One region of the Kribbella sp. NPDC104740 genome, then DNA from elsewhere that is predicted to be linked to it. Evidence: predicted binding sites of a transcription regulator. Region 1 holds the regulator's gene; each other region holds the start of a gene.
The links. The regulator HrcA, encoded in region 1, represses chaperone genes, less so after heat shock. The targets are predictions, from matches to a motif close to TTGGCACTCGNNNNNNNCGAGTGCCAA.
Positions count from the first base shown of each region.

Region 2: the regulator HrcA is predicted to act here: its motif matches at 3,029-3,055, upstream of groES (co-chaperone GroES).
Region 3: the regulator HrcA is predicted to act here: its motif matches at 3,074-3,100, upstream of ACZ6Z4_RS22620 (FmdB family zinc ribbon protein).
Region 4: the regulator HrcA is predicted to act here: its motif matches at 1,996-2,022, upstream of groL (chaperonin GroEL).

Region 1 is NZ_JBVJNV010000008.1:130,905-136,029, forward strand. It holds gene ACZ6Z4_RS33260 (SAM-dependent methyltransferase) at 1-552, opposite strand, end outside; gene ACZ6Z4_RS33265 (16S rRNA (uracil(1498)-N(3))-methyltransferase) at 558-1,283, opposite strand; gene dnaJ (molecular chaperone DnaJ) at 1,291-2,433, opposite strand; gene hrcA (heat-inducible transcriptional repressor HrcA) at 2,468-3,487, opposite strand; gene ACZ6Z4_RS33280 (Gfo/Idh/MocA family protein) at 3,584-4,687, opposite strand; gene ACZ6Z4_RS33285 (ThuA domain-containing protein) at 4,672-5,125, opposite strand, start outside.
Region 2 is NZ_JBVJNV010000004.1:18,683-23,807, reverse strand. It holds gene ACZ6Z4_RS21145 (hypothetical protein) at 1-27, opposite strand, end outside; gene shbA (RNA polymerase sigma factor ShbA) at 20-640, opposite strand; gene groL (chaperonin GroEL) at 852-2,471, opposite strand; gene groES (co-chaperone GroES) at 2,592-2,888, opposite strand; gene ACZ6Z4_RS21125 (peptidoglycan-binding domain-containing protein) at 3,173-3,685, shown strand; gene ACZ6Z4_RS21120 (peptidoglycan-binding domain-containing protein) at 3,768-4,376, shown strand; gene ACZ6Z4_RS21115 (class I SAM-dependent methyltransferase) at 4,399-5,125, shown strand, end outside.
Region 3 is NZ_JBVJNV010000004.1:328,316-333,440, forward strand. It holds gene ACZ6Z4_RS22595 (hypothetical protein) at 88-231, shown strand; gene ACZ6Z4_RS22600 (alpha/beta fold hydrolase) at 228-887, shown strand; gene ACZ6Z4_RS22605 (GNAT family N-acetyltransferase) at 966-1,454, shown strand; gene mscL (large conductance mechanosensitive channel protein MscL) at 1,468-1,881, opposite strand; gene ACZ6Z4_RS22615 (CpaB family protein) at 2,026-2,634, opposite strand; gene ACZ6Z4_RS22620 (FmdB family zinc ribbon protein) at 2,706-3,053, opposite strand; gene ACZ6Z4_RS22625 (hypothetical protein) at 3,242-5,125, shown strand, end outside.
Region 4 is NZ_JBVJNV010000004.1:62,872-67,996, reverse strand. It holds gene ACZ6Z4_RS21350 (DinB family protein) at 1-111, shown strand, start outside; gene groL (chaperonin GroEL) at 187-1,812, opposite strand; gene ACZ6Z4_RS21340 (Rid family hydrolase) at 2,052-2,477, opposite strand; gene ACZ6Z4_RS21335 (GlxA family transcriptional regulator) at 2,618-3,541, shown strand; gene ACZ6Z4_RS21330 (MmcQ/YjbR family DNA-binding protein) at 3,854-4,189, opposite strand; gene ACZ6Z4_RS21325 (PspC domain-containing protein) at 4,329-4,664, shown strand; gene ACZ6Z4_RS21320 (M48 family metalloprotease) at 4,736-5,125, shown strand, end outside.

The sequences.
Region 1 (5,125 bases):
CGACCAGCGGACGTCGTCGGGGGCGTCGTACGAGAGCTCCTCGAAGCCCGCGGTGGTGAACCACGCGCGGATGGCCGGGCAGAGGTTGGGCTCCTCGCGGGTGCGGGTCCAGATCACCGTCGCGCCGGGCGCGCAGAACTGCGGGAGGGCCAGGACGGTGTTCTCGACGTCGGCGTCGGAGATGTTGCCGAAGACGCCGCAGAACAGCAGCAGGTCGGCCGGTACGGCGCCGGCGTAGGCGGCGGTCCGGCCGGCGTCGGCCTCGACGACCTCGACGCCGGTGAGGCCGTTGACCGTCGCCGCGGCGCGGGCGAGACCGGCGTTGCGATGGTCGAGCTCGACCAGGCGGGCGGTGACGCGGCCGCGAGCCGGGTGGGTGGCGAGCACCTCGATCAGGTCCCGCCCCTGACCGGCGCAGGCGCTGACCACCTTCAGCGTGCCGTCGGGCTCGGCGTCGAGGCGGTCGCGGATCGCGCGCTGCACCGACGCGAGCCGCCGGCTCAGCGGCGACGCCTCGTCCTCGTACGAGGAGTGCCATTCCAGCCAGTCCATCGAGCTCAAAGCGCGGTCCTCCAACGAGATCCAGCCAGCAGGACGGACGCCGCGGCGACGCCTGCCGTCGATGTCCTGAGCACGGTTTCGCCGAGCAGGACCGGCTCGGCGGCGAAGGTCTTCAGTTCGGCGTCGGTGATGCCGCCCTCAGGTCCCACGACGACCACCACTTCACCGGTAGACGGTGGGTTCAGTGTTGCCAGAGGAGTCTCGGCTTCCTCGTGCAGTACGGCGGCCAGCCCTGCTGTCTGCACGAGCTGTGCCACGTCCGCCGTCGACGCCACCGGCGCCACCTCGCAGAACCAGCTCCGCCGCGACTGCTTGCTCGCCTCGAACGCCCAGGCGCGCCACTTGGTGAGCGTCTTCTCGACACGCTCCGGGTTGGCCCGGAACTGACTGCGCTCGGCGTTCCACGGCACGATCAGGTCGACACCGACCTCGGTCAGCATCTCGACGGCCAACTCGGCCCGCTCACCCTTGGGCAGCGCCTGTACGACGACCAGCCGCGGCGCCGGCGCAGCCACACTCCCCCGCCGATCGACCGCGACGGTGATCCCGGCCTTGGACGACGCGACGACGGCACCTTCGGCGAAACTGCCGACCCCGTCGGTCAGCCGAACTCGCTCCCCCGGCCCGATCCGGCGGACGACAGCAGCGTGCCGTCCCTCCGGACCGTCCAGGAAGAGCTCTTCCTCACTCAGCTCGGTGAGGTGAAAGACCGGCAGGCCCATCGCCGGCTCAGTGGGCGCCGAAGGCGTCTCGGAGGCGGCCGAAGACGCCCTTGTGGGTGGCTTGGACCTGGCCCTGGGGGCGCTCCTCGCCGCGGGAGGCGGCCAGGTCGCGGAGCAGCTGGGCCTGCTGGTCGTCGATCTTCGTCGGGGTCTCGACGATGATCTGGACGATCAGGTCGCCGCGGCCGGCGTGCCGCAGGCGCGGGACGCCGCGGGCGGTGAGCGTCATCGCCGTACCGGACTGGGTGCCGGGGCGGATCTCCAGCGGCGTGGTCTCGCCCTCCAGCGTCGGCAGGTCGATCGTGGTGCCGAGCGCGGCGGCCGTCATCGGCAGCGTGACCGTGCAGTGCAGGTCGTCGCCGTTGCGGCTGAAGATGTCGTGCGGCTCGACCTCGATCTCGACGTACAGGTCGCCGGCCGGGCCGCCGCCGGGGCCGACCTCGCCCTGGCCGGACAGCTGGACGCGGGTGCCGCTGTCGACGCCACCGGGGATCTTCACCGTGACCGTACGCCGGGAGCGCACGCGCCCGTCGCCGGAGCACTCGACGCACGGGCTCGGGATGGTCGTCCCGAAGCCGCGGCAGTTCGGGCACGGGCGCATCGTGCGCACCTCGCCGAGGAACGAGCGCTGCGTGTGCGTGACCTCACCACGGCCGTGGCAGACCTCGCAGGTGACCGGCTCGGAGCCCGCCGCCGCGCCCGACCCCGAACAGGTCGGGCAGAGCACCGCGGTGTCGACCTTCAGCTCGCGCGTCGTACCGAACGCGGCCTCGCTGAGGTCGATCCGGAGCGGGATCAGCGCGTCCTGGCCGCGCCTGGTCCGCGGGCGCGGCCCGCGGGTCGCGCCGCCGGTCTGCCCGAAGAAGGCGTCCATGATGTCGGTGAAGGTGAACGCCTGGCCGAAGCCGGCGCCCGCCCCACCCGGGCCGGCGCTCGCGAACGGGTCGCCGCCGAGATCGTGGACCTGCTTCTTCTGCGGGTCGCTCAGCACCTGGAACGCGCGGCCGATCTCCTGGAACTTGGCGTGCGCGTCCTCGGAGTCGTTGACGTCCGGGTGGTACTGGCGGGCCAGCTTGCGGTAGGCCTTCTTGATCTCGTCCTGGGACGCGTCACGGCTGACGCCGAGGACGGCGTAGTAATCGGTGCTCATACTCCAGACCAGAGGTAGGTGAAACTCGAAGTGATCATGAGTCGGCCAGGATCTGGCTGACGTAGCGCGCGACGGCGCGGACGGCGCCCATCGTGCTGGGGTAGTCCATGTGGGTCGGGCCGACGATGCCGAGGGTGGCCAGCGCCTCCGACTTGGAGCCGTACCCGGTGGCGACCACCGAGGTGGTGGCCAGCTCCTCGTACGGGTTCTCGTGCCCGATCCGGACCGTGAGGGTCTGCGGGTGCGTCGCCTCGCCGAGCAGCTTGAGCAGGATCACGTGCTCCTCGAGCGCTTCGAGCACGGGTTTCACGTTGCGCTCGAAGTCGTCGCCGTACCGGGTCAGGTTGGCGGCGCCGCCGACCGCGATCCGCTGCTCACCCTCGTCGGTGAAGGCCTCCAGCAGCGTCGTCACGATCGCCGCGACGAACGGCCGGTCGGCCGGCGAGAAGGTCTCGGCGACGCCGGTCAGCGCGGTGGTGGCGTCGGTCAGCCGCTGGCCGGTGAGCGCGGAGTTCAGCCGGGAGCGCAGGTCGGCGACGAGCTGCTCGTCGACGTCGGCCTGCGCCTCGACGATCCGCTGCTCGACCCGGCCGGTGCTGGTGATCAGCACCAGCAGCAGCCGCCGCGGGCTCATCGTGACGACCTCGACGTGCCGCACGCTGGACCGGATCAGCGTCGGGTACTGCACGATCGCGACCTGCCGGGTGATCTGCGCCAGCAACCGGACCGTCCGCCGGACGACGTCGTCCAGGTCGACCGCTCCCCCGAGGAACGACGAGATCGCCTTCTTCTCGGCCGCGGACAGCGTCTTGACCGTGCTCAGCTTGTCGACGAACAGCCGGTACCCGGCGTCGGTCGGGATCCGGCCGGCGCTGGTGTGCGGCTGGGTGATGTACCCCTCCTCCTCCAGCGCGGCCATGTCGTTGCGCACGGTGGCCGGGGAGACGCCGAGGTTGTGCCGGTCGACCAGGGTCTTGGAGCCGACGGGCTCGTGGGTGGCCACGTAGTCCTCGACGATGGCCCGGAGCACGTCCAGTTTGCGCTCGTCCAGCACCCGCACCACCCTCTCTCAGCATCCGCGGTCAGCAACCCGACTGGCACTCAGACAGTCCGAGTGCCAGTCTACCGACCCGCGACAGAGGTTTGCGCCTCAGGCAGTTTCGGGCGAGGCTCCCAACGGTACTGCGGCCGGCCGCTCGACCGTGCTGGTGACGTCCACCGGCTGGTCCTTGGCCGCCGCCTCGAGCAGCGACTCGAGCACGTCGAGCACGTGGAAGGCCAGCGCGCCGTCGGCGCGGTGCGGCCCGCCGGTCCGGATCGCGCGCGCCAGGTCAGCAACGCCGACACCGCGCCCCGCTCCGGCGTACCCGCCGGCCACCGGGACCTCGGTCCACTCGCGCTGGGCCGAGGTGGCGATCTCGACCGCGCCGTCGAACGCGTTCGGGTCGGGCACGGACAGGCTGCCGTCGGTGCCGTAGATCTCGATCCGGGGCAACCGGGCGGCCCAGACGTCGAACGACATCAGCACGGTGGTCAGCGCGCCCGACTCGTGCTCGAGGATGCCGGTGACGTGCGTCGGGACGTCGACCGGGAAGGTCTCGCCGGCCCGCGGCCCGCTGTGCACCTTGCGCTCGTCCTGCGACCGGCCTGCCCGCCCGGTGACCCGGCGGACCGGTCCGAGCAGCGTGACCAGGCTGGTCACGTAGTACGGGCCCATGTCGAGCAGCGGGCCGCCGCCGGGCTGGTAGTAGAACTCCGGCGCCGGGTGCCACAGCTCGTGCCCGGGCGTGACGAACGACGCACTGGCCGCCGTCGGTACGCCGATGTCGCCGCGGTCGATGACCGCCCGCGCGGTCTGGGTGCCGGTGCCGAGCACGGTGTCCGGCGCGCAGCCGATCCGCAGCCCCTTCGCCTCGGCCAGGTCGAGCAGCGGCTTGGCCTCGGCCCGGTCGACGGCCAGCGGCTTCTCGCCGTACGTGTGCTTGCCGGCCTCGAGCGCGGCCCGGTGCACCGGCGCGTGCGCGGCCGGGATGGTCAGGTTGAGCACGATCTCGACGTCCGGGTCGGCCATCAGGTCGTCCGATGACAGCGCCCGTACGCCGGGGTGCGCGTCGGCGACGGTCTGCGCCCGCGACACGTCCAGGTCGGCGACCGCGGCGACCTCGACGCCCGGCAGCTTGGCCAGGTGGTCCAGGTAGGTGCCGCTGATGACACCGGTCCCGACGATGCCGACCCGCGTCACTTGCTCGCCCACAGCAGCCCCCGCTCGATGATCGTGCGGACCTCGGGGGTGTCCAGGTCAGCGAGGCTGTGGCCCGGCGTACAGACGAAGACCTTGCCGTCGCCCCAGGTGCGGGTCCAGACGGCGGGCATCGTCGCGCCCTCGATCCACGGGTAGTCCGGGTGCGCCCGGAAGGTCGTGGTGGCGAGGACGTTGTTGGTCGGGTCGGCGTGCACGTAGTACTGCTCGGTGTGCAGGTCGAAGTGCTCGATGCCCTCGACGATCGGGTGCTCGGCGACCACCTCGATCCGGTGGTCGACGAAACCGCCCGGGTGCGAGACGAACTGGCCGCCGGTCATGAAGCTGTAGTCCGCGTTGCTGCGGAACGAGTCGACGATCCCGCCGTGCCAGCCGGCCAGGCCGATGCCGGAACGGACCGCCGCCTCCAGGCCCTTGGCCTCCTCGTTGGTG
Region 2 (5,125 bases), on a different contig from region 1:
CGCGTCTAAGTCAAAGCGCTCAGCCATTCCGCTCCTCCCCTGCTCCTCGCTCGAGCTTTGCCTCATGCCCCACAAACCCCCTGAGCGTGTTCAACGCCCGATGTTGTGCGACCCTCACCGCCCCCGGTGTCATCCCCAGTGCCCGGCCGGTCTCTTCGGCTGACATCCCCGCTACCACCCGGAGCCGCAGGATCTCCCGCAGCTTCTCCGGCAATCTTTCCAGCAGGCCCACGATGTGCTGGACCTCGGAGTGTCTGACCGCGTGCTCTTCCGGCGTCGGGGACTCGTCGGCCCCGTCCGGAAGGTCCGGTGTCGACACGTCGGCGACCGCGAACGCACGCTGGGCGTCGGCGACCTTGCGGGCCGCGATCCCGTACACGAACGCCTCGAACGGCCGTCCCTCGTCGCGGTAGCGCCCGAGCGCCCCGAAGACCGCGACACAGACCTCCTGCGCGACGTCGTCGACCATGTCGGCGCCGCCGGGATAGGTCCACAACCGGGACCGCACGTACCGATGAGCGACCGCGCGCACCCTGGTCAGCAGATCGTTCAGAGCCCCCGGATCCCCACCCGCCGCCAGTGCGGCCAGATCCCTGAGCTCGACCCGGTCGTGGGTGTGCGGCATTTGAACCTCGGTCACCCCTCGCCCCCTCGTGTAAGACCGGTCAGCCTGCAAGATGCTACGGCTCGGACGCCCCGCTGCCTAGTGGCAATTCGTGATCACTGAGCAATTTTCATTACAACCTGTCACTACCCCCGGGTATCCACAGGCCGAACACGAAACTGCCCGGCCGGTCCGAGGACCAGCCGGGCAGTTCGGTACTACCAGGTACTGCGGTGGTACGGAGGAATCAGTGACCGTGACCGTGGCCGTGACCGGCGGCGGCGGGCTCCTCTTCCTCGGGCTTGTCGACGACCAGGGTCTCCGTGGTGAGGAGCAGGGCCGCGATCGAGCCGGCGTTGGCCAGCGCGGAACGGGTCACCTTGACCGGGTCGAGAACACCCTGCGCGAGCAGGTCGCCGTACTCACCGGTGGCGGCGTTGAAGCCGCTGCCGACCTCGAGCTCCGCGACCTTGGCGGTGACGACGTAGCCCTCGTTGCCGCCGTTCTCGGCGATCCAGCGCAGCGGCTCGACGACCGACTTCTTGACGATCCGGACACCGGCGAGCTCGTCGCCCTCCAGGCCCAGGCCGTCCTCCAGCACCGAGGCGGCGTGGACGAGAGCGGAGCCGCCACCGGCGACGATGCCCTCCTCGATCGCCGCACGGGTCGCCGAGACGGCGTCCTCGATGCGGTGCTTCTTCTCCTTGAGCTCGACCTCGGTGGCCGCGCCGACCTTGATCACGCAGACGCCACCGGCCAGCTTGGCCAGCCGCTCCTGCAGCTTCTCGCGGTCCCAGTCGGAGTCGGTGCGCTCGATCTCGGCCTTGATCTGGTTGACCCGGGCCTCGATCTCGTCGGTCTTGCCGGCGCCCTCGACAACGGTGGTGTTGTCCTTGCTGACGACGATCCGGCGCGCGGTGCCGAGCACCTCGAGGCCGACCTGGTCGAGCTTCAGCCCGACCTCGGGAGCGATCACCTGCGCGCCGGTCAGCGCGGCCAGGTCCTCCAGCATCGCCTTGCGGCGGTCACCGAAGCCCGGCGCCTTGACGGCCACGGAGGTGAAGTTGCCGCGGATCTTGTTGACCACCAGGGTCGACAGCGCCTCGGCCTCGACGTCCTCGGCGATGATCAGCAGCGTCTTGCCCGACTGCACGACCTTCTCCAGCAGCGGCAGCAGGTCCGCGACGGCGGAGATCTTGCCCTGGTTGATCAGGATGTACGGGTCGTCCAGCACCGCTTCGCCGGCCTCGGCGTCGGTGATGAAGTACGGCGAGATGAAGCCCTTGTCGAACTGCATGCCCTCGGTGAACTCGAGCTCGGTGCCGAAGGTGTTGCTCTCCTCGACGGTGATCACACCGTCCTTGCCGACCTTGTCGAAGGCGTCCGCGATCAGGCCGCCGATCTCGGCGTCCCGGGCGGAGATGGTGGCGACGTGGGCCATGTCGCCCTTGTCGTCGACCGGACGGGCGGTCTCGACCAGCCGGGCCGACACGGCCTCGACGGCGGCCTCGATGCCCTTCTTCAGGCCCATCGGGTTGACCCCGGCGGCGACGGCCCGCAGGCCCTCGTGCACCAGCGCCTGCGCCAGCACCGTGGCGGTGGTGGTCCCGTCACCGGCGATGTCGTTGGTCTTGGTGGCCACCTCCTTGGCCAGCTGCGCGCCAAGGTTCTCGAACGGGTCGTCCAGCTCGACCTCACGGGCGACGGTGACACCGTCGTTGGTGATGGTCGGGGCGCCCCACTTCTTGTCCAGCACGACGTAGCGGCCCTTCGGCCCCAGCGTCACCTTCACCGTGTTCGCGAGCTTGTCGACGCCACGCTCCAGGGCGCGCCGCGCGTTCTCGTCGAACTCGAGGATCTTCGGCATGGAAAAACCAGTCCCTCTCTGAATTCTTGCGTTCAATGGCCCAGCCGGTTCTGGACCGACTCCGCCCCGGCGCCGGTGTTCGGCACCGGGGCGGTGTCAGTCAGAAACTCTGAGCAGTCGTCACTTGCTGACGACGGCGAGGATGTCGCGGGCGCCCAGGATCAGGTAGTCCTGGCCGTCGTACTTGACCTCGGTGCCGCCGTACTTGGAGTAGATGACCTTGTCGCCGACGGCGACGTCCAGCGGGACGCGGTTGCCGTTGTCGTCGATGCGGCCGGGGCCGGTGGCGAGGACCTCGCCCTCCTGCGGCTTCTCCTTGGCGGTGTCCGGGATCACCAGGCCGGACTTCGTGGTCTGCTCGGCTTCGAGCGGCGCAACGAGGACGCGGTCCTCGAGCGGCTTGATCGTGACCGACACTTGCTGACCTCCACGGTCGAGTTCTTGATGATTCACAGTGCATCAGGACGGCCGTCCCGCCGCCTGCCGTCGCGGGGGTCAGGGGCCGGGGCCGCTGGCACCCTCGCATGGAGAGTGCCAACACCGAATCTAGGCCGCGATTAGCACTCGGTCAACTCGAGTGCCAGAACTCGGCCCACGGCGAACACGCCGACCCGAACCATGACTCAACCTTCGCGTGCCGCCAGGCCGTCTCACTCGGCACAGGGCCCCGCCCAGCGGGCCCCCACGGGAGGGAAGTCACCATGTCCGATCTCCGCCGGTTCCGGCGTCACGTCACCGCCCGCCGTACCGCCGTCGTGCTCACCGCCGCCGCCGTCGCCGCCGTCCCGCTGACCTTCGTCGCGTCCAGCGCGTCGGCCGGGACACAGGCGCTGACCCAGTGCCAGCAGGTCTACAACAAAACCGTCAACAGCGCGGGCTGGACCGTACCGGCGCTGTCGATCTGGGAGGAGAGCAGCACCGTCTGCAACCTGAAGCCCGGTGACCTGCCGCACCGCGACCCGCGCAACCCGTTCGGCGACCCGGAGACGGCGATCAAGACCCTCCAGCGCAACCTGAACTACTGCTACGGCTCCAAGCTCACAGTCGACGGCCGGTACGGCGCCAGGACGGAGGCGGCCGTCGCCGCGGTCCAGCGCCGCCACGGGCTCACCGCCGACGGCATCTACGGCCCGGCCACCCGCTCGGCGATGAACTGGCGGCTCTGGAACCCGAAGCTCGGCCTGTCCAGCGACGCCTGCTACAGCCCGCTGTAACCCGGCCCGTACTTTCTGCGACCAGGGTCTGGGCCTGGGCGGTACGACGTGGGACCGTTCTGTGTGGAGACAAGGAGCCCACATGAGACTGCCCTTCACGGTGCGCAAGCCGTCCGGCAAGGCCCTGGTCGCGATCGCCGCGCTGGTGATCAGCCCGATCGCCGTGGGCGTTGCTGCCGGCGGTGGTCACTCCGCCGACGCACCGCAGGGTGCAGGTGGACCGGCGGCGGCAGCGCCCGAGCCGGCGCCTGAGCAGGTGGCCGGGCCGGCTGCTGACCTCGGCGTACGGGCTGCTGCTGCGGCCGCTGCGCTGGAGCAGTGCCGGAGCGCTCGGCTGGTTCCGGTCGGGAGCGCTGGCTGGGGCGTACCAGCACCGTCGGTCTGGGAAAGCAGCAGCACCCGCTGCAACCTCATGTACGGCGACGACCCGCAGCGCGGCAACGAGACGTTCGGCGACCCGGACACCGCGATCCGCACGCTCCAGCGGAACCTGAACTACTGCTACGGCTCCAAGCTCACCGTCGACGGCGTATACGGCAGCAACACCCGTGCGGTCGTCAAGCAGGTGCAGCAACGGCACAAGCTCGCAGCTGACGGCATCTACGGCCCAGCGACCCGCTCGGCGATGAACTGGCGGCTCTACCACCTGGCCAAGCGCATCTGGAGCAGCGGCTGCTACAGCTCGCTGTGAGCCGTCAGCGCAGAATGAGCGCGTGACACCCCACTCGATCGCCGCCCTGCTCGCCCCACCGGGCTCCGACGTCCTGGCCGAAGCCTGCGCGTCGTACAGCCCTGGCGGCGAGCTGCAGCTGGTCGAGAAGCTCCGCCGCCGGTACGACGCGGAGGTGGTCACCGCCGCGGTCACCCAGGCGTCGCTGCGGCACCGGGCGGTCGCCAAGTTCGGCGCGGACGACGCGGCCCGGATGTACTTCACGCCGGACGGCCTGGAGCAGTCCACCAGGACAGCGGTCGCCGCACACCGCTCCGAGCGGATCGCCTCGGCGCTACCCGGCAGCTCAGTGATCGACCTCGGCTGTGGCATCGGCGGCGACCTCATCAGTGCAGCGCGCGCCGGCCTGCGAGTCACCGGCGTCGAGCGCGACCCGGCGACAGCTGCTGCCGCTGCCGCGAACCTGTCTGCGTTGGGGTTGCCCGGCGAGGTGCTGCTCGGTGACGCGGAGGAGCAGGACCTCACGCCGTACGAGGTGGTCTTCGCGGATCCGGCTCGACGGGCTGATGGCCGCCGGGTGTTCGACCACAACGCGTACTCGCCGCCCTGGTCGTTCATCACCTCGCTGCTGGAGGGCACCGCGTGCGTGAAGGTCGCGCCGGGGATCCCGCACGACGCCATACCGGAGGGGGTCGAGGCGGAGTGGGTGAGCGACGCCGGCGAGGTCAAGGAGGCAGCGCTCTGGTCCGGCAAGCTGTACGGCGGTGCTG
Region 3 (5,125 bases), on a different contig from region 1:
GCCGCGTTGAGGAAGCCCGGCCTCGGGCCGAGGTGCGTATCTGCTGACGGTCGTGGGCCTGCTGGTGGGCTCCCGTAATCTGGGGGCATGAGTACGCCGTACGAGGACGACGAGCCGCTGTTTCCTGAGCAGACGCGTGACGACGACGCCCGGAGTTGGGGCGAGCGGGACAACGGGAGCGACGACGACGAACGGATCCTGCGCGAGGTACCTCCGCATCATGGTTCGTGAGTGAATCGGTGGCGGCTGGGGTGCTGCTGGTTCACGGGGGACTGTGGGACGGGACCGATGCCGAGATGTTCTGGTATCGGCGGGGGATCGTGGGCGGCCTCGAGGCCGCTGGGTTGACGGTGGTGGCGCCGGATCGGGTGCGGCGGCCGGTGAGTTGGGGGCAGGAGGTTGCTGCGCTCGGCGGGTTTCTGGGGCCTGAGCCGATGACGGTGGTGGGGGCTTCGAACGGGTGCACTGTGGCGGTGCTGCTGGCGCTGGCTTATCCGGAGGCGGTTGGGCGGTTGCTGCTTGCTTGGCCGGCGACCGGTGGGGATCCGGTCGTTGATGCTCGGGGGCGGGCTGGGTTGATGGAGCGCGGGGCTTCGGGGGCGGTGGCTGACGGGTTGTTGGCGGGGGAGACGTTGCGTGGGGTGCTTGACGCGCAGCTGGTGGAGCTGGGGGAGTACCGCGGGCCTTGGCGGCCGGGGATGCCGATCGGGGTGCTGCCTTCGGTGCCGGAAAACCCTTCGCACCAAAGGAAAACGGTGGATGCGCTGCTGCGGTTGATGCCGTCGGCGGTGGAGCTGCCGGGGTTGTTGGAGCCGCCGGTGCCGGGGTTCGAGGCTCAGCGGGATCGGTTGGTGGCGACCGTCGCTGCGTTCGCCGGGGGTGGATGAGCCGCGCTGGTTGACGCCTACGTGTTGAGCCCCGGATAAAGCGTGGTGGTTCGGCGGGGATCACGTGATGCTTGGCGCATGGAGTTGCGGGCGTTCGAGGTGGGGCAGGCTGCGGAGGTCGCGGGGTGGGCGACCTCGGCGCAGGAGGTCGGGCTGCTGTCGGGGCGGAACGCGTACCCGTTCCCGATGGAGTTGGTCGGGAGCTGGCCGAAGGCCGCGGATGATGTGCGGTCGTACCTGTACTACGTGAACGGCGAACCGGTCGGGTACGCCGAGCTGTGGCTGGACGACGAGGAGGACGAGGTCGAACTGGCCCGGATCATCGTGCGACCGGGGTCGCGGGGGCGGGGGATCGGGACGGCGTTCGTGAAAGCGCTGCTGGGTCCGGCGCTGGAGGCTGGGTATTCCGATGTGTTCCTGAGGGTTCGGCCGGACAACGACGTGGCGATCCGGACCTACCGCCGCGTCGGGTTCGAGTACGTGCCGGCCGACCTGGCCGACGAGTGGAACAAGAACCAGCCGGTCGCCTACACCTGGATGCAGTTCCCGACCGTCAGCCAGGTGTAGGCAAGCGGAAGGGCTACTGCTGGCGGGACTTGAGGGCGTCGCGGATCTCGATCAGGAGCTGCTGGTCCATGGTGAGGGGTTCGGGCTCCGGCTCGGGTTCGCCCTTGGCGGCGGCTGCGGCGGCTCGGCGGTCCTGGATCTTCTTCATCGGGACGACGAGGACGAAGTAGACGACCAGTGCCGTCAGGAAGAAGACGATGAAGGCGTTGATGATGGCGGCGAAGTCGATGGTGGACGCCTTGTTGCCGTCGACGATCTGCCAGGTGAGGCCGTCGACGTTGCTGCCGCCGAGGGAAGCGACCAGGGGGTTCACCAGGTTGTCGACGACGGTCTTCACCACGGTGGCGAAGGCGGTGCCGATGACGACGGCGATCGCCAGGTCGAGGACGTTGCCTCGCATCAGGAATTCCTTGAAGCCCTTGAGCATCTCTTTCTGCCTCCACGAGAGGGTCCCGGTGGACCCGCGGCGATCTGTACCTCGTCAACGTAGGACTCTGCTCGGGGACAGGCGAGGGACCGCGCCGGGGGACTGCGGATCGTAGCCGCAGATGTCCGCTCAGTGACGTCCTGGTCAGCTGGTGTCGGGGGTCAGGGCGACGGAGATTTTGCTGTTGGCGGTGGATTGGGCGAGGCGGGCAGCCGTGGTGGGCGTGGTGGCGAGGACCACGAGGGCGCCCGCGGAGCGGGTCGGGGCCGGCAGGGCGAGGATTCGTACGGCGGTCGCCAACGCGGTCGCGGCGGGGGCTGCTGTGGCTGAGGCGGCGTACAGGTCGACGTGGTCGCCGGGGCGGAGCAGCGCGGCGATGTCGGGGTCGTCGAGGCGCAACGGATAGGCGACCAGGCCTGCCGGAACCGCTGTGGGGGTGAGGAAGCGGGCGTCGGTCAATGGCTCACCGGAGCGCACTGGCGTGGCCAGGATGCGTGCGGAGAGGTCGGCGCCTGGTTGCAGGGCTCCGCTGGGGACTGCCGCCGGTGGGAGGCGAAGGGTGCGGAGATCGCCGGGGGCCGGAGTGACGCCGCCGGGGAGGTCGCGGGCGGCGGCCAGGACGGGGGCGGAGGCCGCGGCCGGTGGTGCGAAGGAGGCGAGGCCGAAGTACACGGCGGCCGCCGCGAACAGGCCGGCGAGGAGCCGGCGGTGCCAGCGGGCGGCGCGGATGAGGTCGTGCCAGAAGTTCGTCATGCCAGGGAAAGTACGAGTTTTCCCCGAAACGCCCGTTCAGTTGTCCACAGGCCCGCCCGGGCCGGCGGGGATCAGGCGGCGCTGGTCTTGCTGGAGCCCGACGAGCCCGACGACGAGGAGGAGGACGACGAAGACGACTTCGACGAGTCCGAGGACGACGAGGAGGACGACGAGCTGCTGCCCGACGAGGAGGACGAGGACGACGACGAGTCGGACTTCGCGCTCACCGTGCTCGTGCTCGACGAGCGGCTGTCGGTGCGGTAGAAACCGGAGCCCTTGAACACCACGCCCACGGCGTTGAACACCTTGCGCAGCGTGCCCTGGCAGTTCGGGCAGACGGTCAGGGCGTCGTCGGTGAAGCTCTGCCGGACCTCGAGCGCTTCGCCGCAGTCGGTGCACTGGTACTGGTACGTCGGCACGTTCTTCCCCTTCAGGACGTCTGGCACTCCTACTACTCGACTGCTAATAATGCGTCAGAGCGCCGAAGTATTCCAACTCCGGCGGTCCAGACCGGATTTCGGCCACTTCCGGCAGCCGTGCAACCCAACCACCCCCGGCGAGCGTCTCCACGGTCGTGGGACCACTGGGGAGGGGCCTGGGCAGCGCCGTGCGCGCAGGGGCCGGTCGAGCGCTGCCGGGGGCGGCGGTCTGGGCGGGCGCCGCGGTGCTGCTCGCGCAGTACGGGACGCCGTGGGGCGCAGTCCTGGCGTACAGCGCCTACCTGAGCCTCGGCATCATGCTGCCCGGGGTCCTGCTGTGGCGACTGCTCCGCGGCAACCAGGACGGCTTCGCTTCCGACCTGGCCTTCGGCACCGGCTTCGGGCTCGCGCTCTCGATCCTGACCTACCTACCGGGCCGCGCGATCGGCTTCCCGCTCCTGCCGCTGATCGTGCCGGTCGCGGCGGTCACCACCTTCGGCCTGCTCAAGAAACTCCGACCGTACTGGCGCAGCACGCGCCCGCCGGCACCGCTGTGGTGGAGCTGGTCGGTAGCAGGCGCAGCAGCGCTCGGCCTCTGGGTGATCACCCGCGCCGGTCTCCAGATCGAGCCGATCGCGTTCCCCGACGCCGCCTTCCAGTACGCCGACCTGCCGTACCACCTGGCCCTCGCAGCCGAGCTGAAGCACCACCTCCCCGGCCAGATCCCGTTCGTCCTCGGCGAGCAATTGAACGACCACTGGTTCCTCCACGCCGAGCTGGCCGCGGCCAACTGGCAGACCGGCATCGAACTCGACCTCCTGCTCCGCCGCCTGATGCCGGTGACCGCCGCGCTGGTCCCGATCCTCTCGGTCGCCGCCCTGGCCACCCGGCTCGCCCGCAAGTCCTGGGCCGGCCCGCTCGCGGCCTGGCTGCTTGTGACCGTGACCAGCTTCGACGTCTACGGCTGGGGCGGACGCGACCTGATCAGCCAGGCGGCGTACTCAAGCTCGGCGCTGATGTACAGCCCCACCCACGCCTTCGCCGTGGTCCTGGCGTTCCCGGTGGTCTGGGTGATCGTCTGCCTGCTCCGCCAGGACCAGCACCGCGGCAACTGGCTCCTGCTCGTCGTCGGCCTGGCAGCGCTCGCAGGCACCAAAGCGCCTTTCGTACCGATGCTCGTGGTCGCGGTAGCGCTGGTCGCCGCAGGCAAGTTGATCACCGAGCGGAGGCTCGACCGGACCTCGGCAGGGCTCGGTCTGGCTGTCCTCGCTACGTTAAGTTTCGTCCTGTTCACCACCGGCTCGTCCGGAGTCGCCTTCGGCCCGGGCCAGGCCTTCCGTGCCCTCGCCGGTCAGGTCGGCTTCGAGAGCCGCTACCTGATGGCCGCCGCAGTCCTCGGTACGACGGGCGCCACGCTCCTCGTCTCCTGGTCGCTCGCCGGCCTCGGCATGCTCGGCCTCGCCCGCCGCTGGAAGGACCCGGCCGCAATCCTCCTCGCAGGCTTCGCAGCAGCCGGAGTAGCAGCAGCTGCGCTCCTGAAGCCCAGCCAGCTCGACTTCCTCCGAGCAGCCTTCCCGTTCGCCATCGCCGCCTCCGCCTGGGGACTGACCGTCCTGCTGAAGGACCTCCGCCTCCGCCACATCGGCCCGAGGGTGTTGCTGGCCCTGGGAGTCGGGATGGTGCTGGCGCAGGTCCTGGCGTCTCTGACACCGCGCAGACCGCGCAGCGCACAGGGGGTGGCGGCGGTGGCCTTCCAACTCGTCTGGCCATGGCTGGCCGTCCTCGTGGCGGCAGGTCTGGCGGTAGTCGTGCTGCGATGGACAGCGGAGCGTCGAGTAGCGCTGGGCCTCGGCGTACTGATCGTCCTGGGCGTAGCGGCCGTGAACGTCCCCAAGACGATGCTGACCACCCTCACCGACCAGGTCTGCGTCGCCGGACCCGACCGCCCCGAGTGCCGCCAGGCCAGACGCCAGGTCCCCTCCGGCGGAGCCGAGGCTGCCCGCTACATCCGAGACCACTCAGCCACCACAGACCGGCTCGCCACCAACTCCCACTGCACCCCCGTCTACACC
Region 4 (5,125 bases), on a different contig from region 1:
CCGGAGGCGGGACGGACCGTGGCCGACCTCTACGGCTGGGTGAACTCCGAGCTGATGAAGAACGCGGCCGAGATCGGGCAGCTCCGGCTGCTGCGCGCCGCCAAGGGCTAGACACAGCAAAGCGGCCCCGGGCTGGGACCCGGGACCGCTTTGTTCAGTACTGGTACTACGAGGAACTTCCGGGGATCAGAAGTCCATGCCGCCCATGTCGGGCGCGCCACCCGGAGCGGCCGCGGCCTTCTCCGGCTTGTCGGCGATGACCGCCTCGGTGGTGAGGAACAGGGCCGCGATCGAGGCCGCGTTCTGCAGCGCCGACCGGGTGACCTTGGCCGGGTCGATGATCCCGGTCTTGATCAGGTCGACGTACTCACCGGTCGCGGCGTTCAGGCCGTGACCCGGCTCGAGGTTGCGGACCTTCTCCACCACGACGCCACCCTCGAGGCCGGCGTTGACGGCGATCTGCTTGAGCGGGGCCTCGACGGCCGACCGCACGATCGCGGCACCGGTCGCCTCGTCACCCTCGAGCTCCAGCTTCTCGAACGCGATCACCGACGCCTGCAGCAGCGCGACGCCACCACCGGCGACGATGCCCTCCTCGACGGCCGCCTTCGCGTTGCGCACGGCGTCCTCGATGCGGTGCTTGCGCTCCTTCAGCTCGACCTCGGTGGCCGCGCCGACCTTGATCACCGCGACGCCGCCGGCCAGCTTGGCCAGCCGCTCCTGCAGCTTCTCGCGGTCGTAGTCGGAGTCCGACTTCTCGATCTCGGCGCGGATCTGGTTGACCCGGCCCTGGATCGAGTCGGCGTCGCCGACGCCCTCGACGATGGTGGTCTCGTCCTTGGTGACGACGACCTTGCGGGCCTGGCCGAGCAGCTCCAGGTCCACGGTGTCGAGCTTGAGGCCGACCTCCTCGGAGATGACCTGACCACCGGTGAGGATGGCGATGTCACCGAGCATGGCCTTGCGGCGGTCACCGAAGCCCGGCGCCTTGACGGCGACGGTCTTGAAGGTGCCCTTGATCTTGTTCACGACCAGGGTCGCCAGCGCCTCACCCTCGAGGTCCTCGGCGATGATCGCCAGCGGCTTGCCGGTCTGCATGACCTTCTCGAGCACCGGGACCAGGTCCTTGATGCTGGAGATCTTGCTGTTCACCACGAGGATGTACGGGTCGTCGAGGACCGCTTCCATCCGCTCGGTGTCGGTCACGAAGTACGGCGAGATGTAACCCTTGTCGAAGCGCATGCCCTCGGTGAGCTCGAGCTCGAGGCCGAAGGTGTTGCTCTCCTCGACGGTGATGACACCTTCCTTGCCGACCTTGTCCATCGCCTCGGCGATGATCTGGCCGACCTGGGTGTCCGCGGCCGAGATCGAGGCGGTCGCCGCGATCTGCTCGCGGGTCTCGACGTTCTTGGCCAGCGCCAGCAGCTGCTCGCTGACGGCCTCGGTCGCCTTCTCGATGCCCTTCTTCAGGCCCATCGGGTTGGCGCCGGCGGCGACGTTGCGCAGACCCTCGCGCACGAGCGCCTGGGCCAGCACGGTCGCGGTGGTGGTGCCGTCACCCGCGACGTCGTCGGTCTTCTTGGCAACTTCCTTGACGAGCTCGGCCCCGATCTTCTCGTACGGGTCCTCGAGCTCGATCTCCTTGGCGATGGAGACACCGTCGTTGGTGATCGTGGGGGCGCCCCACTTCTTCTCCAGGACGACGTTGCGGCCCTTCGGGCCAAGCGTCACCTTGACGGCGTCGGCGAGGGTGTTCATTCCCCGCTCGAGGCCGCGGCGCGCCTCTTCGTTGAAAGAAATCAGCTTGGGCATTCTCCGCGAGTCCTCCCGCGTCGAGTTTCTGGTGGTTCAGCCGGCCCGATGCCCGCGACGGACGGTACCGGTGTCGTCGCGGTCACGTCCCGCCTGACTCCGGCACCTCATCGAGGCCGTCTTCTAACAGCTCCCCGCGGGCACGAGCGTTATCACTCTCGCCCACTGAGTGCTAACCAAGTATTAGCACTCGCCCCAAGCGAGTGCAAGCCAGCCCCCGACGCGGTGGACCCCTCGGACTACACCCTGACGACGAACTTGACCTCGATCAGCTGCTGCGGGAGGGCCAGCCGGGTGACGCCCAGGATGGTGCTGGCGACCTGCGGGTCGTCCCGCCGGTACGCCGCCTTGCGGACCTCCCCGGCGACGCTCATCGCGGTGTCGACGTCGAGCACGTAGACGACCTCCTCCACCACGTCGTCCAGGGTCGCGCCGAAGCGCTTCAGCAGCTCCTCGGCGTTCACGTAGGTGCGCCGCCACTGGTCGGCGGTCGCCGAGAAGTCGGTCACGACGCCGTCCGCACCGACCGGCGCGGGCGCGACGAACTCGGCGCCGTCGTGCGACAGCTGGCCGGACAGGTAGATCGTGTCACCACGCCGGACCGCCTGGACGTAGCCGTAGTCGTGCTCCCACGGGACCCCGAAACTCTCCGTCTGTACCGCCATCAGCACTCCCTGTTAGGTTGAACAAGATTCAACCAACCTAGGAAGTCGCGCCGCGGGTCACCAGCGGCGGCGGTGCCAAAGACGGCATCGTTCGTGCCACCGCTCGCGCGACCGTTGTGCCACCCGGTCGAGGAGGTCCCGTGCTGAGCGTCGCGATCCTGGTCGTGCCCCGCGTGATCGACCTCGACGTCACCATCCCGGCGTACCTGCTCGGCAAGCAGGGCGGGTACGACGTGCTGCTCTGCGGCGAGACCGACGTCCCCGGCTCCGCGCTCCGCCCGGCGCACCCGCTCGCGGCTGCCGCGACCGCGGACATCGTCGTCGTCCCCGGGTACGACGACCCGGAGGTCCCGCTCCCGGCGGAGTACCTCGACCTGATCCGCTCCACCGCCGACCGCGACGCCCGCCTGGTCGGCATCTGCACCGGCACCTTCGCGCTGGCGGCGAGCGGCGTGCTCGACCGGCGCGACGCGACCACCCACTGGCAGTACGTCGACGCGCTGCGCGCGCTGCACCCGACGGTGAACGTCCAGGGCGACCAGCTGTTCGTCGAGGACGGCCGCGTGCTGACCTCCGCGGGCGGTGGCGCGGCGATCGACGCGTGCCTGCACCTGATCCGGTCCGACTTCGGCGCGGCGGCGGCCCACGCGGCCGGGCAGGGCGTGGTCGCCGCGCCGGTCCGCGCCGGCGACCAGCGCCAGCACGTCGACGGGCAGGTGCCGCCGCGGTCCGACCTCGCGCCGACGCGGGCCTGGATGCTGGAGAACCTCGGCGAGCCGATGACCGTCCAGCAGCTGGCCGACCGCAGCCACCTGCCCCGGCGTACGTTCATCCGGCACTTCGCGGCCGAGACCGGGCAGTCGCCGATGCGCTGGGTCACGGTGCAGCGCGTGCTCAGCGCGAGGCGGTTGCTGGAGGCAACGGACTTGCCGGTCGAACGGATCGCCACCGTCGCCGGCTTCGGCAGCGCCGCGAACTTCCGGACCGTCTTCCGGCGCGAGGTCGGCACGACGCCGAGTGCTTACCGGAAGGGCGGGAGTGTGGCTGGGGTTTCGGGGCGGTAGGGGGCGCGTTCGGGGGCTGGGGTTGGTTGTACGGCGAGCGGCTGAGGCTGGGGTTGCTTGTCGGGTGACCGGCTGGGGTTGACGCACGTAGGTCGGGTGCGGGTGGTTCGGGCCTCGCGGCGCCGGCCGCGGGTTGGTGGTTGGGTGCGGGTAGGTGCCACCTGTGCACTTCTCGCCTACCTCCCACCGCTGACCAGGTGCAGGTGCGCTGTTTGGGCGAGAAGTCAGCAGGCGTCACCTTGGGGTGGGCCATTGCCCTTGTCACCTTTGGCTTCGGTGGTGGGCCTGCTGTGGTTGAGGTTGTCTGTGGGCTTACTCCTCCCACTGGGCGATCAGGTACTTCGGAGCGTTCAGCCGCCACGCCTCGGTGACCAGCTCCTCGATCTCGTCGGGGTCGGCGTGCTCCAGGTCGATCTCCAGCCAGCCGAACCGGCCGGACTCCCACCAGGACGAGTAGACCTCGGGGTTCTCCGCGATCATCGCCTGCTGCTCCTCGCGGAGCGCCTTCACGAACAGCTTCGCGTCGTCCTCGGACAGGTACGCGAAACCCTTCTTGCGCACCTTGAAGGCCGGCTGTCCTGCCCAGCCCTCGTGTTCCTCCGTGCCGGGCAACCGCAGCACCAGCTTCTGCACCGCTTCCGCGTCCATCTGTTCAAGCTAGCCGCGACCACCGACAAAGTCCGGAAGTCGTCAGGGGCGCCGGACCAGGGATGCCGGGGTCGGGTCAGGGGTGGGTCGGTACCGATCCCGATGTGCGGGCAGGCTCCCGAGCGGCACAGTTGTGGACATGACGAACAACACCGCACCCTTCCAGAACCTGTCCGGCAAGACCCTCCGCCGCTCGCGCGACCAGCGGATGCTGTCCGGTGTCTCCGGCGGTATCGCGGAGTACCTGAACATCGACGCGACGCTGGTCCGGCTGGGCATCGTCGCGCTGACCCTGCTCACCGGTGGTACCGCGCTGATCGGCTACGTGATCGCCTGGGTCGTGATGCCCGAGGCCGACGGCAAGGCCGTCTGGCAGAGCGCCCACCAGAGCATGCAGAACAACCACCAGCCGCAGACGACGCCGGAGGGCGACATCGCCGCCCGCATCTACGACGACAAGCCGCCGGCCGCGTGACCTCGCTGCCACGGCAGCAGTGACCACGCCCCGAGTGGGCAACGGCCCCGTCCAGGGACCACACTGCTGCCGTGCAGACCGAGTCGGGACTGTCGCACTGCCCGCGGTGCGACCACGAGCTACCGGCCGACCCGCGCTACGTGACGTGGTGCGACCGGTGCGACTGGAACGTCGACCCGCACCCGGAGCACCACAAGGTCGCCGCCTGGCAGCAGCGACGACAACTCTCCGTCTACCGCGAGTGGGAACGCGGTGCCGTCAACCGCCCGGGCTCACCACTGGCCCGGGCTTCGGCGTACCTAGTGACTGTCCCGGTACTGCTGATCCCCTGCGCCGGTCTCCTCGGTGCAGTCGCACTACTGCTCTTCTACCGGCCGCTCTGGTTCAGCGCCCTGCTGGCCGTCGTAGCGCTGGTCATCGGCGCAGCCTTCCGCCCGCGCCCGCAGGACCTCCCGCCGGAC